One region of the Noviherbaspirillum sedimenti genome, then DNA from elsewhere that is predicted to be linked to it. Evidence: predicted binding sites of a transcription regulator. Region 1 holds the regulator's gene; each other region holds the start of a gene.
The links. The regulator sigma-54, encoded in region 1, starts transcription at its own class of promoters, with help from an activator protein. The targets are predictions, from matches to a motif close to TGGCANGNAANCTGCTTT.
Positions count from the first base shown of each region.

Region 2: D3878_RS11220 (nitrate/nitrite transporter) is a predicted target of sigma-54. The motif match lies at 1,581-1,598, and genes of this name have one in related genera.
Region 3: D3878_RS23775 (choice-of-anchor L family PEP-CTERM protein) is a predicted target of sigma-54. The motif match lies at 1,885-1,902, and genes of this name have one in related genera.
Region 4: D3878_RS10030 (PEP-CTERM sorting domain-containing protein) is a predicted target of sigma-54. The motif match lies at 2,095-2,112, and genes of this name have one in related genera.

Region 1 covers NZ_QYUQ01000002.1:2,734,435-2,737,852, forward strand. Annotated here, with positions in the region: gene lptA (lipopolysaccharide transport periplasmic protein LptA) at 1-216, shown strand, start outside; gene lptB (LPS export ABC transporter ATP-binding protein) at 233-973, shown strand; gene D3878_RS12760 (RNA polymerase factor sigma-54) at 988-2,463, shown strand; gene hpf (ribosome hibernation-promoting factor, HPF/YfiA family) at 2,551-2,907, shown strand; gene D3878_RS12770 (enoyl-CoA hydratase/isomerase family protein) at 2,982-3,418, shown strand, end outside.
Region 2 covers NZ_QYUQ01000002.1:2,416,024-2,419,441, reverse strand. Annotated here, with positions in the region: gene D3878_RS11225 (bifunctional protein-serine/threonine kinase/phosphatase) at 1-261, opposite strand, end outside; gene D3878_RS11220 (nitrate/nitrite transporter) at 329-1,543, opposite strand; gene nirB (nitrite reductase large subunit NirB) at 1,785-3,418, shown strand, end outside.
Region 3 covers NZ_QYUQ01000002.1:2,146,345-2,149,762, reverse strand. Annotated here, with positions in the region: gene D3878_RS09995 (hydrolase 1, exosortase A system-associated) at 1-537, opposite strand, end outside; gene D3878_RS09990 (hydrolase 2, exosortase A system-associated) at 483-1,334, opposite strand; gene D3878_RS09985 (acyl carrier protein) at 1,331-1,582, opposite strand; gene D3878_RS23775 (choice-of-anchor L family PEP-CTERM protein) at 1,962-2,738, shown strand; gene D3878_RS09975 (CYTH domain-containing protein) at 2,887-3,351, shown strand; gene D3878_RS09970 (RluA family pseudouridine synthase) at 3,368-3,418, shown strand, end outside.
Region 4 covers NZ_QYUQ01000002.1:2,153,238-2,156,655, forward strand. Annotated here, with positions in the region: gene D3878_RS10015 (HprK-related kinase A) at 1-22, shown strand, start outside; gene D3878_RS10020 (nucleotidyltransferase domain-containing protein) at 19-1,101, shown strand; gene D3878_RS10025 (transglycosylase SLT domain-containing protein) at 1,217-1,945, shown strand; gene D3878_RS10030 (PEP-CTERM sorting domain-containing protein) at 2,167-2,901, shown strand; gene D3878_RS10035 (TIGR03013 family XrtA/PEP-CTERM system glycosyltransferase) at 3,196-3,418, shown strand, end outside.

The sequences.
Region 1 (3,418 bases):
TATGACAACAAGGCCGATGTCGCGAAACTGTTTTCAAAAGCAAGGATGCGTCGCCTGGAAGGCAATAAGATCACGGACGAAGTCGAAGGGGAATTCATTTCCTATGATAACCGTACTGAATTTTTCGCCGTCAATAACACACCTTCCGACACCAGCAAGCCCGGCGCCGGCCGCATCAAGGCGGTCATCCAGCCGCGCAACGAAACAAAGAAATGACACAAGGATTGCCAGAATGAGCAGCAGACTGCTTGCCAGCGGATTACAGAAAAGTTATGGCGCACGCCAGGTATTGCGCGACGTCTCGCTCGAAGTCGGCAGCGGCGAAGTGGTCGGATTGCTCGGTCCCAACGGTGCCGGCAAGACCACCGCCTTCTACATGATCGTCGGACTGGTGCCCGCCGATGCGGGAGAGATCGCGCTCAACGATGTCAGCATTTCACGCCTGCCGATCCACCGGCGCGCCACCCTTGGCCTGTCCTACCTGCCGCAGGAAGCCTCGGTATTCCGCAAGCTGACCGTCGCCGAGAATATCCGCGCCGTGCTGGAACTGCAGCATGAGAATGGCAAGTCGCTGTCGAAAGCGGCGATCGAAGAAAAGCTCGACCTGCTGCTGGCGGAGCTGCAAATTGAAAAGCTGCGCGACAACCAGGCCCTGTCGCTGTCGGGCGGCGAGCGCCGCCGCGTGGAAATCGCCCGCGCGCTGGCCACCAGCCCGCGTTTCGTACTGCTGGATGAGCCTTTTGCCGGCGTCGATCCGATTGCCGTCATCGAAATCCAGCGCATCGTGCGCTTCCTGAAAGAACGCGGCATCGGCGTGCTGATCACCGACCACAATGTGCGTGAAACGCTGGGCATCTGCGACCGCGCCTATATCATCAACCAGGGCGTGGTGCTGGCCAGCGGCCGCCCGGATGACATCATCGCCAATGAATCGGTACGCCGCGTCTATCTCGGCGAACACTTCCGGATGTAAGCAAGCGCATCTCCATGAAACAGTCCCTTCAGCTACGCGTCTCCCAGCATCTGGCATTGACGCCACAATTGCAGCAGTCGATACGCCTGCTGCAATTGTCGACGCTGGAACTGCAGCAGGAACTGGAGCAAATCCTCGCCGACAACCCGATGCTGGAGCGCGTCGACGATCCGCTTGACCACTCGGTGCGGCTGCTGGCCGACGGCGCCATCAACGCAAATGCGGGCACGGCGGAAAAGTCCGCGGCCGAAGAAGCGCCGGCAGCCGATGGCGAATCCACCTACGAAGGTGGCGAAGGCGGCGAATCCCAGGAGTCCGGCAACGGCGAGGCCGAATGGAGCTTCGACGATGTCGCGCGCACCGGCAAGGCCCCGGAAGACGACGACGCCCGTCCGCAACTGGAAGCGCACCATGTCACCCTGCGTGAACACTTGCTGGAACAAATGCGCCTCGGTTCACATGAAATCCGCGACCGCGCGCTGGTCGAACTGGTCGTCGATGCGCTCGACAACAACGGCTACCTGGAAGAACCGCTGGAAGAAATCCATGGCCGGCTTCCCGCCGAACTGGAAATCGAACTGGAAGAATTGACGATCGCCCTGAAACTGGTGCAAAGCTTCGATCCGGCCGGCGTCGGTGCGCGCAATGCCGCCGAATGCCTGGCCTTGCAAATCCGCCGCATGCCGAAAATCCCGATGGTGACGCGGCGCATGGCATTGACGATCGTGGAGCAGCACCTCTCCCTGTTCGCCCAGCGCGATTTCAACAAGCTGAAAAAACTGCTCGATTGCGACGATGAGGATTTGCGCGAAGCCCAATACGTCATCAGGCAATGCAATCCGCATCCCGGCGCCATCTTCGCCAGCGATGCAGCCGACTATGTCGTCCCGGACGTCATCGTCAAACGCGGCAAGAATGGCTGGCAAGTGACCCTTAACCACGATGTCATGCCGCGGCTGCGGGTCAATGCCTTGTATGCGAATATCCTCAAGAAAAACAAGGGCGAGGGCTCACTCACGTCGCAATTGCAGGAAGCAAAATGGCTGGTCAAGAACATGCGTCAGCGTTTCGATACGATTCTGCGCGTCGCGCAAGCCATCGTGGAAAGGCAGCGCAATTTTTTCTCCCATGGCGCCGTTGCCATGCGCCCACTTGTGTTACGTGAAATTGCTGATACACTTGGTTTACACGAGAGTACTATTTCTCGTGTAACAACCCAGAAATACATGCTGACGCCGCATGGCATGTTTGAACTGAAGTACTTCTTCGGCAGCCATGTCGCCACTGAATCCGGCGGCGAAGCTTCATCGACGGCGATACGGGCACTGATCAAACAATTGATAGGAGCAGAAGACACCAAGAACCCTCTCTCGGACAGCAAGATTGCAGAAATGCTGGAGGAGCAAGGCATGGTGGTGGCCCGGCGCACTGTGGCCAAGTACCGCGAAGCCCTGAGAATCCCCCCGGTTAACCTGCGCAAGTCTTTGTAGTATTTGTTGTGTTTGTTGCTGTGTTCGGGCGGCCAAGCATGTTTGTCGACCACGAACCGCCAGTGACCTCATCCCAAGGAGCGCTGTATGAATCTGACCATCAGTGGACATCACCTCGAACTGACCCCTTCCATCCGGGAATATGTGCATGCAAAGCTGGAGCGTATCAGGCGCCACTTCGACCATGTCATTGATGCTGCGGTCATCCTGACCGTAGACAAGCTCGCCGAGAAAGACAAGCGCCAGAGAGCGGAAATCACGCTGCGCATGCGTGGCAAGGATGTGCATGTCGAATCCATCGCTCACGATTTGTATGCGGCAATCGACGCCCTGATCGACAAGCTCGACCGCCAGGTCATCAAGTACAAAACCATGATCCAGGACCATCAGCACCAGGCGATCAAGCACTTGCCTGCATCGGCCACCAGCGCGCCGGAGGAGTAAGCCGCTTCCAGCGCTGATTTTCAGAGATCCCATCAGGGGCGCAATCCAGGCGCCCTTTTTTATTATCGAGAACAATGAACGAACATATTCTGACCTGTGTCCAGAACCGCATTGGCCTGCTGACCCTCAACCGCCCGCAAGCGCTGAATTCGCTGTCGCTGGACATGGTGCGCACGATCACGCGCACACTGCTGGACTGGCGCGATGACGACGCGGTCGATGCAGTACTTCTCTGCAGCAATAGCGAAAAAGCCTTTTGCGCTGGTGGCGACATCCGTTTCCTTTATCAGACAGCCCAGCAAACGGCCCGGCACGGCAGCGGCCTGCTGGACGATTTTTTCACCGAAGAATACGCGCTCAACCGCCTGATCCACCACTATCCCAAGCCCTACATCGTCATCATGGACGGCGTCGTGATGGGCGGCGGCATGGGGATTTCACAATGCCATTCCGGCGGCAAGCTGCACATCGTCACCGAGCGTAGCAAGATCGCCATGCCGGAAGTGAACAT
Region 2 (3,418 bases), 320 kb from region 1:
GATTGCCTTCAGCACGCGCTCGAGCGCTTGCGTGACGGGCCAGGTATCGGGCGTGGCGTAATAATCGGTCAGCAGGCCGCGCACCGTATATTCGGATGCCTGGCGGCCGCCTTCGTTGCCGGAAACGCCATCGGCGATCGCAGCCAGCAAGCCCTTGGTGGAAACCTCGGGCTCGCCAGGCGTGACCATGCCGACGAAGTCCTCGTTGCGGGGACGGGTTCCAGCGTCGGTGGCATGGCCGGCGGAGATCAAAAGTGGCATATTTGTGGGACAGAGTTTAAGAGACGCCGCAGCGCGTCGAATTACTCTGTCCCCAACATTATATAGATCAGATTTTCGCCGTCGTCATCGCCGCGCTGCCCCAGGTGGTGCGCCAGCGGCCCTTCACCAGCGACAGGCCGATCAGGGCGATCACCGCCAGCGAGGCGAAAATGACCAGGCCAGCCTGATAGCTGCCGGTCAGCTGCTTCGCATATCCCAGGCTGGACGCCAGGAAAAAGCCGCCGACGCCGCCGGCCATGCCCACCAGCCCGGTCATGACGCCAATCTCTTTGCGGAAACGCTGCGGCACCAGCTGGAACACTGCGCCATTGCCGGTACCCAGCGCCAGCATTGCCATCACGAAGACCAGCACTGCCGTCATCGGCGACTGCAAGCCGACGCTGGCGATGAACAGGAAAGTCGCCGCCAGCATGTACATGATCGACAGGGTCTTGATGCCGCCGATGCGGTCGGCGATGCGGCCGCCGAGCGGGCGCACCAGCGAACCGGCGAATACACAGGCGGCGGTGAAATAGCCGGCGGTAACCGCCGACAGCCCGTACTGACCGTTGAAGTAGATCGCCAGCGACGACGCCAGGCCGGAAAAGCCGCCGAAGGTAACGCCATAGAAAAACATGAACCACCAGGCATCCTTGTCCTTCAATACATGCAGGTACTCGACCATCGATTTCGGCGGCGGCGCCGACGGCGCGTCCTTGGCAAATACCATATAGACGACGAAGGCGATGCCCAGCGGGATCAGGCACCAGCCGAAGACATTCTGCCAGCCGAACGCCAGCGCCAGGCCGGGAGCAAACAGGGCGGCAAAGGCGGTGCCGGAATTGCCGGCGCCGGCAATCCCCAGCGCCGTGCCCTGGTGTTCCGGCGGATACCAGCGCGAGGCCAGCGGCAGCGCCGCTGCGAAGGCGGCGCCAGCCACGCCCAGCAGGATGCCCAGCGTCAGGATGCTGGAATAAGTGTCCAGATTGCCAAGCCAGGCCCAGAACATGCCGGCGATGACGATGACCTGGCCGATCGCGCCTGCCGTCTTCGGTTTCAGATGGTCCACCAGCACACCCATGACAATGCGTAGCAGCGCGCCGGCCAGCAGCGGCGTGGCGACGATCATGCCTTTTTGTGCAGCCGACAGACCGAGATCTTTGGCGATCAGTATGCCAAGCGGCCCGAGGATTACCCAGACCATGAAACTCAGGTCGAAATAAAAGAATGCGGCCAGCAGTGTCGGCGTGTGACCCGCCTTCCAGAATGATGATTTTTGCATAAGTCCCCGCGGGTCCAAAAAAGTGAATGCCATGCCCTATGCAAGTGCCATGCCATCATTTTTGTGCACACATATAAGAGGCGAATTTCAAAAATGATCCGACGCGGTGCCTTGCACCAAATAGGACGGGCAAATTCACCATGAGGGGGCGTCCTTGCGTTTTTTCTGGCTTTTTCCCTGCACCGACAACTGGCATTGCTTTTGCTAGAGAGAGGGAGAGAACAACGAGGAGGGTAGTGCAATGAAGAAGCTGAAACTGGTAATGGTGGGTAACGGCATGGCCGGTGTGCGCACGCTGGAAGAGCTGATCAAGCTCGCTCCGGACGTCTATGACATCACCGTGTTCGGCGCCGAGCCGTATGCCAATTACAACCGTATCCTGCTGTCGCCGGTGCTGGCCGGCGAGCAGACCATCAAGGACATCATGCTGAATGATGTCGATTGGTATGAAGAAAACAATATCACCCTGCACCTTGGCAAAAAGATCACCAGGATCGACCGCGCCAGGCGACTGGTGATCGCCGAGGACGGCACCACGGCGGAATACGACCGCCTGCTGCTGGCCACCGGTTCCGACCCCTTCGTGCTGCCGGTGCCGGGCAAGGATCTGGAAGGCGTGATTTCCTACCGCGATATCCAGGATACCAATGCCATGATCGAGGCGGCCGCCAGACACAAGCAGGCGATCGTCATCGGCGGCGGCCTGCTCGGCCTGGAAGCTGCCAACGGCTTGAAGCTGCGCGGCATGGAAGTGTCGGTGGTGCACCTGTCGGACACCCTGATGGAGCGCCAGCTCGACATGGTCGCCGGCAAGATGCTGCAGAAATCGCTGGAAGAACGCGGCCTGAATTTCCTTCTGCAGAAAAATACCCAGGAAATCCTCGGCGACAAGGATGATGGCAAGAGCGGCCGCGTCAAGTCGGTGCGTTTCAACGACGGCACCGAAGTGCCGGCGCAGCTGGTGGTGATGGCGGTCGGCATTCGCCCCAACACGAAGCTGGCGGAATCGGCCGGGCTGCACTGCAACCGCGGCATCGTCGTCAACGACACCATGCAGACATACGATCCGCGCATCTATGCCGTCGGCGAATGCGTCAACCACCGTGGCACTGCCTACGGCCTGGTGGCGCCGCTGTTCGAGATGGCCAAGGTCTGCGCCAACCACCTGGCCAACTTCGGCATCGGCCGCTACCAGGGCTCAGTCACCTCGACCAAGCTGAAGGTCACCGGCATCGACCTGTTTTCCGCCGGCGATTTCATGGGCGGCGAAGGCACCGAGGAAATCATCCTGTCCGACCCCATCGGCGGCGTCTACAAGAAGCTGGTGCTGAAAGACGACAAGCTGGTCGGCGCCTGCCTGTATGGCGATACCGTCGACGGCACCTGGTACTTCAAGCTGCTGCGCGAAGGCAAGGATATCACCGAGATCCGCGACACCCTGATGTTCGGCGAATCCAATACCGGTCGTCCCGGCGATGTCGGCCACGAAGGTTACACCAAGGCCGCCGCCATGCCGGACGACGCCGAAGTCTGCGGCTGCAACGGCGTGTGCAAGGGCACCATCGTCAAGTCGATCAAGGAAAAAGGCCTGTTCACCCTGGAGGACGTGCGCAAGCACACCAAGGCGTCGGCGTCCTGCGGCTCCTGCACCGGCCTGGTGGAACAGATCATCATGGCGACCGCCGGCGGCGATTATTCGACCTCCGCCAAGGCCAAGCCGATGTGCGGTTGCACCGACCACACCCACCAGGAAGTGCGCGACGCCATCAAGGCCAACAAGCTCTTGACGATCCCCGACGTGATGCAGCTCATGGCATGGCGCACGCCCAACGGCTGCTCGTCCTGCCGCCCGGCGCTGAACTATTACCTGATCTC
Region 3 (3,418 bases), 590 kb from region 1:
CCAGAGCCCGGGGTCGAATACCCGCTTCAGATAGTAATGCTTCAGGTACGCCCTGGCCGCGCCTTCGCCGGTCCTGACCCAGGGATTGAGCAGCGCGAGTCCGCACACGCGTTCATCCCGATGGGCGTAAAAAGCTGCGGCGGAAGCGGCATCGCACAATCCCCAGATGGCGACTTCCTTCAGGCCGGGCACGGCCGCCATGAACTGGTCGATCGCCGCGCTGATATCGTCGCCGATATCTTCAAAGTTTTGGATTGCACCCTGGCTGTCGCCCATGCCGCGGTAGTCGAAACGCATCGCCGGGATGCCTTCCGATGCGAGTTGCCGGGCTAGCAGCGTAAATTGCCGGTGACTCCCGGCGCGATATTGCGGACCGCCGACCACGATCAACACGCCGCGTGAGGCCGTTTCGGCGGGCATGCTCAAAATCCCGTACAGCCAGGCTCCCTGGCAGGGAAAAGCGAGGGCGCGTTCCTCGAAATTCATGTTGGCGCGACGCCGAAAGCGGCGCTCGTGGCCGATAATAAATCCGGACAATCGACGGTTTCCTGCGCTATCCAAAATGCCGGACATTGCAACTGATGCATGCGCAGATCGACCGAATTTTGCGTCCAGGCGGCGGCCAGGCGGCTGGCCGCCGGCGTTAGCGGGCGGTCCGCGCCCTGCATGAGTTCGAACCAGTAGGTGGTGCAGCGGGGCGGTGCCAGGATGGCGGCATCCGTGGTATCGATGGCTTGCGCGAGCGCCGGCGCGAGCCGGTAGCCGGCGACTTCCACGCTGGTTCCTGTCTGGAGTCGGGCGCGCAGCTGCCGCGTGCCATTCTCGCCTTGGGACTGGCCGGTGAGCATGTCGGCGGCAAGTTGCAGTCGCAGAAATTGCGTCAGGAATAGCTCGCCCCGCAGGACCGGTTGCCAGAGCAGCAAACCCTGGATTTCTTCGTGAAAGCCGCTGGCAAAATCCAGCGCCAGCAGGGCGCCGAGACGCAGGCCCCACAGGCTGATCGGGGCAGCGGTTTCATGGCGCAACCAGGCGTAAGCATGCGCCAGATCCTCCTTCCAGATTTCCCAGCGCGCATCGGCGAAGTCGCCGCTGCTGTCGCCGCAACCCAGCAGGTCGATTTGCAGGACGGCGTAGCCTTGCGCAGCGAATGTCCTGGCCTGGCGTGCTGCCATGCGCCGGGATTTGTTCATTTCCTCGGCAAAGGGATGAACGTAAATAATGGCACCCCGGCAATCATTCTTGCTGATAGGCGCGTGATAAAGACAGAAGCGATTGCCGGACCCGGCATCGAGGAAAAACGGCCGCGCTGAAGGAATCTCCTGCGGCGTGTTCATTGCACCAGTTTGCTGTCGACAAATGCCGCCAGGCTGGCGACCGTTTCGAAGGTGCTGGCGCTGATGTCATCGTCCTCGATCATGATGCCGAAGCGGTCTTCGAGCGCGGTGATGAGGTGAATGACCGCCATCGAATCGAGTTCGGGCAAGCTGCCCAGCAAACTGGATTGCGCATTCAGGCTTTCCGCGCGGGCGCCCAGGTTCAGTGTTTCGGCCAGCAGTGCCTTTATCTCTTCGATTACTTGCATTGTCTTCGCTTTGTTGTGCGGGCCCGAGTTGATCAAGGGAAAATTTATGCCAGGCGTGCAGCATTGCATGAGTCGGGCAGACGCGCCCGATATTCATGCCTGTGATGATACCTTAACAACTATGAAATGGGGAGGCGTATTGCTTGGGAGAATCTATGCTTCCTCGGGGAAATCTTTGACGCATTGTGCGCAGTTTTGCTCTACGTCAGGTGAGGGGAAATCTTGTCGATGGGTTTTACAGTATTTAAATGTTTTCCGATGGAAAAATTCGTAAGTATTTGAAAATTAATGAAAATTCATGCTGGCATAGTTGTCGCTTTAAGTCGCTTTGGTAACTGGTTTTTGAAATCCTGGCGAAAATAATTTAAAGGAGTCAATCATGAAATTTTCCAAGTTGAGTTCTATCCTGGCAGCATTGACTTTGTCGATGGCCGCCAGTTCGGCAAGCGCATTGGTTGTTACCGCAAATAATAATGCAACAGCCTTGGCAAATGCCTTGGGCGGCTCCGGCGTTTCCATCAGCAATGCCACATTTCTTTCGACAGCAAGTTCGACTGCGACCGGCACATTTACCGGCGGCGCGGACTCGGTCGGTTTTGCCAGCGGCGTTTTGCTGACAACCGGAACTGTCAACTGCGCTCCGGGCCCGAATACTTCCGCCAACTGCGGCGACACTTCCGGTACGACCACTTCATTGAAATTCGATTTCACCAGCGATACCGGTAACGTCTATTTCAAGTATGTGTTTGCGTCGGAAGAATACAATGAATGGGTGGGCTCGCAGTTTAATGACCAGTTCGAATTGCGCCTGAATGGCGTAAATGTTGCCCTGTTGCCTGGTGCTGGTGGTGTCGTTTCGATCAATAATGTCAATAATGGCAGCAACGCCGCCTACTATCGTGACAACACGGTTTTGGGCCTGGATCTCGGGTATGACGGTTTGACTACCGTGCTGGTTGCGCAGGCAACAGGCATCACTGGCACGAATACGTTTGAATTCCTGATCAAGGACCTGGGCGATTTCGCTCTGGATTCGGGCGTGTTCATCGAAGCCGGCACCTTCTCCGGTACCAATCCGGTGCCGGAGCCGACCGGCCTGGCCCTGTTCGGCCTCGGTTTGCTCGGCCTGCTGGCTGCAAAGCGTAAAAAGGCCTGAAATTCTCGCTGCGCGAGCGGATCTGGAATGAAGATGGCAGCCTGCGGGCTGCCATTTTTTTCGTGGGTTCTTGCTGGCTATTCGTCCGCCTTGCGCGCCGATTCGGCCGATCTTTGCTATCCTGTTGCTTCATTTTAGTTAGCAAGTTATGGCCATCGAAATCGAACGCAAGTTTCTCGTCACCGGCGACGCCTGGAAGCGCGCCACCGCGGGCGTACTGTACCGGCAAGGATATCTGTCTACCGACAAGGCGCGTACCGTGCGTGTGCGCATCGCCGGCGAACGGGCTTTCATGACGGTCAAGGGCCTGGCGGCAGGAATTGCCCGCCCCGAATTCGAGTATGAAATTCCACTTGCGGATGCCGCCACGCTGCTGGAGACCTTGTGCCTGAAGCCGCTGATCGAAAAGCGCCGCTATACGCTGGCCTGCAAGGGGCTGTGTTGGGAAGTCGATGAATTCCTCGGCGATAACCTGGGGCTGGTGGTTGCCGAAGTCGAGCTCGACAGCGTTGAGCAGGCGATCGCCTTGCCCGAGTGGATCGGCAAGGAAGTCACGGACGATGCGCGTTATTTCAATTCCAGCCTGATTGCGCACCCCTTTTGTCAGTGGTGAGGCGGCTGGAGCAGCGATGAGCAGGTCCAATCGACGCAAACTCAGCGCGCCCTTGCCGGTGCGTGAT
Region 4 (3,418 bases), 580 kb from region 1:
GCTGCCAGCCCTGCTGCCATGACAGCACCGCCTCTGCTATTGCAAGCGCTGCGGCAACCGGATCGCCTTGCTTCGTTCGGGCTGGCAGATTGGGACATGCTGATCCGCCAGGCGCGCAAAGCCAACCTCTTGGCCAGTCTTCACGCTATCGTGAATGAGCACGGCCTGTTCGCAGCCATCCCCGCGCAGGCGCGCGAACATCTCGGCTGGGCACATGCGCTCGCCGAACGGCATGTGCTGGCGGTGCGTCATGAAGTTTCCCTGATCGGGCAAGCGTTGGCAGCCAGTGGCGTGCCCATCATCCTGCTCAAAGGCGCCGCCTATGTCATGGCGCAACTGCCCGGCGCGCGCGGCCGGCTGTTTTCCGATATCGACATCCTGGTCCCCAAAGAAAAGCTGGACCAAGTCGAAGCGGCGCTGATGCTGCATGGCTGGGCAGCGACCCACCATGACGCCTACGACCAGCGCTATTACCGCACCTGGATGCACGAGTTGCCGCCGATGCGGCATATCCGCCGCATGACCGTCATCGATGTGCATCATGCGATCGTGCCGGAAACCGCTCCCGTGCATCCCGACCCCGCAAAACTGCGCGCCGCGGCATGCCCGGTGGCGGGGCATACCGCCTTGCTGACACTGGCGCCGGCCGACATGGTCTTGCACAGCGCCGTGCATCTGTTCCATGACGGCGAACTGGAGAACGGCCTGCGCGACCTGGTCGACCTCGACAATCTGCTGCGCCATTTCGGCCGCCAGCCGGCGTTCTGGCCGCTGCTGATTGAACGCGCCGTGGCGCTGGAACTGACCCGGCCCTTGTTTTACGCATTGCGCTATACCGCCCGCATGCTGCATACCAGCATCCCGCCCGACACACTGGCACAGGCGGCGCAACTGGGCCGCCCCGGCAATGCCCTGCTGGCCATGATGGATGCGCTCTTCCTGCGCGCCCTCTTGCCGGACCATGCGGGATGTACAGACAGCCTGAGCGGCATCGCCCGCACGCTGCTGTACATACGCGCCAACTGGCTGCGCATGCCGCCCCTGCTGCTGGCGCAGCATCTGTTTCACAAGGCGTTTATTTCATCGAAACCGGAAGATTGACCGGCTCCCCCGCGCACTCATGACTGGCCGCACGCTGTTCATACTGTTGTTGATGCTGGCAATGCACAGCCTCGCAGTCGATACTGCCCGCGCAGGCGAAGCATTCGCTGGCGCTATGGATGGCATTACAAAACTTTCTGTAGAAGAACAGACCGCATTGGGCGCACGCCATGAACATGCCGAAGGCGTGCCGCAGGATTATCGCAAGGCAATTGCGTTGTATTGCATGGCGGCAAAAACTGGCCATGCAAACGCCCAGTACGCGCTTGGATGGATGTATGCCCATGGCAGAGGGATCGACAGGGATGATGGCATTGCCCGGCATTTCTTCGAAATGGCCGCCCGCCAGGGACACACGCAGGCGCAGGAAATGCTGCGCTACATTCCTGCCGATGCGGCATTCACCCTGCCCGCCTGCCTGCTGCCTCCGACGCCCGCCCCTGTCGACCTGGAAAGTCTGGCGCCTGTTTATCCCAGAGGGCCGGTTTACGATCTCGTACACAAACTGGCACCGCGCTATGGCATCGATCCCCAACTGGCATTGGCGATCATCCGCGTGGAATCCGCTTTCAATTCGCGGGCAGTCTCGCCTAAAAATGCCCATGGCCTGATGCAATTGATACCCGAAACAGCACGAAGATTCCGGGTAAAGGATGCGGTTGATCCCGAAGAAAACATCAAGGGGGCGCTTTCATACTTGCAATGGCTTTTAGCCTTTTTTCAGGGAAATGTCCCCTTGGTGGTTGCGGCATATAACGCCGGCGAACGCGCGGTGCAATATCATCGCGGCCCCCCCTTATCCGGAAACACAAAACTACGTTCGGAAAATTACTGCGCTGTATAGAAAATCCACCCATCCTTTCAGAAGTAACTTTTTATCAACGAGCGCAGTTAGCCTGAAATAAATTGTTTCGGCTTGCGTGCCATCTTTTCAGTGTCGACCATTCTTACACTCACCCCCTTAAATTTCTGTAAGTAGTTGATTTTATTGACTGGCACGCTATCTGCTTTATGTTTGCCGAAACAATAATTTTTGAATGCATACAGCACTTAAGGAAGGTTAATATGAACATGATCAAATCTTTTCTGGCTGGCGTTGCGCTCGTCGCCTCGACGTCAGCTTTCGCTACGCCGGTTTTTCTGGGCGGGGAATCGCCCGATCTGCAAACCGTGATCAACAGCCTGTACACTGCTGCAGGCACGTCGCTGTCGGCCGCACCTGATGTCAACCTGAACCAGGCAGATGAAGGCGGCACGTTCCTGATCGAAGCCTCCGGCGGTTCCGTCTCGACCATGATCATCGAAGTTGCCGGCAGTGCAAGCACGAATACTTTCGGCATCTACGATATCTACAATCCGACGACCTACCTGCAACTGTTCAGCGGCGCTGCCTCCAGCGGCGGCCAGGCGTTCCTGAGCGTCAACGACTCGAACCAGTTTTCGGTCAACTTCGGCACCGGCGTGCAGTTCACCAGCTCCTTGTTTGGCTATTATCTCGGCACCGCGAACGGCCCGACGTTTTACTCGCAAGCCAGCCTGAACGGCGGTAATGACCAGCTGGTCGCCTTCCAGGGCGATGGCGACTGGATCAAGCTGCCGACCAGAGCGCCGGGCGTGTGGGGTTCGGCGAGCTTCATCCTGGCATGGGAAGACCAGCTGGCGGCCTATTCGGACAAGGATTACCAGGACATGGTGGTCTATGTCGAGTCCATCACTGTTCCCGAGCCGGGTTCGCTGGCCTTGCTGGGTCTCGGCCTGGCCGGCCTGGCGGGACTTGCACGGCGCAAGAAGCAGGCCTGATCATCGCATCAACATCATGGTAACGGCGTAGCGCCAGCTGCTCCAGGTTTCCGAGAAACCCCGCCTTTTCTGGAAGGCGGGTTTTTTTGCATGCGCGCCTGCTTCGAGCATCCGCCAACTTTCATGGGGAATTCTCAGGGGCGCTCAGATAATCTGCAATTTTAATTCCACATAGAAACTTTTAAACGATTTTTACACGATTTTTCACAATTTGACTGTGGGAAATGTTGATAAGTTGTAGTAATCTTTTGACTAGCCTTTTTTTCAATGGGGCAATTTTTCTGCAGACTGGCGATGTTACGAATATCCAATCACCACGTATCCAAAATAATTTCCATCCTGTTTGCCGTGGAAGTTCTTGTCCTGATCGTGTCGGTCTATCTCGGCACCAGCATTCGCTTCCGCGATACGACGGACAGCTTCGCGGCGCATTTCGACCGCTTCTTCCTGCCAGCCTGCGCCTTTACCATGACCATGCTCTTCAGCATGAGCGCGCTGGGCATGTATCAACTCAAAT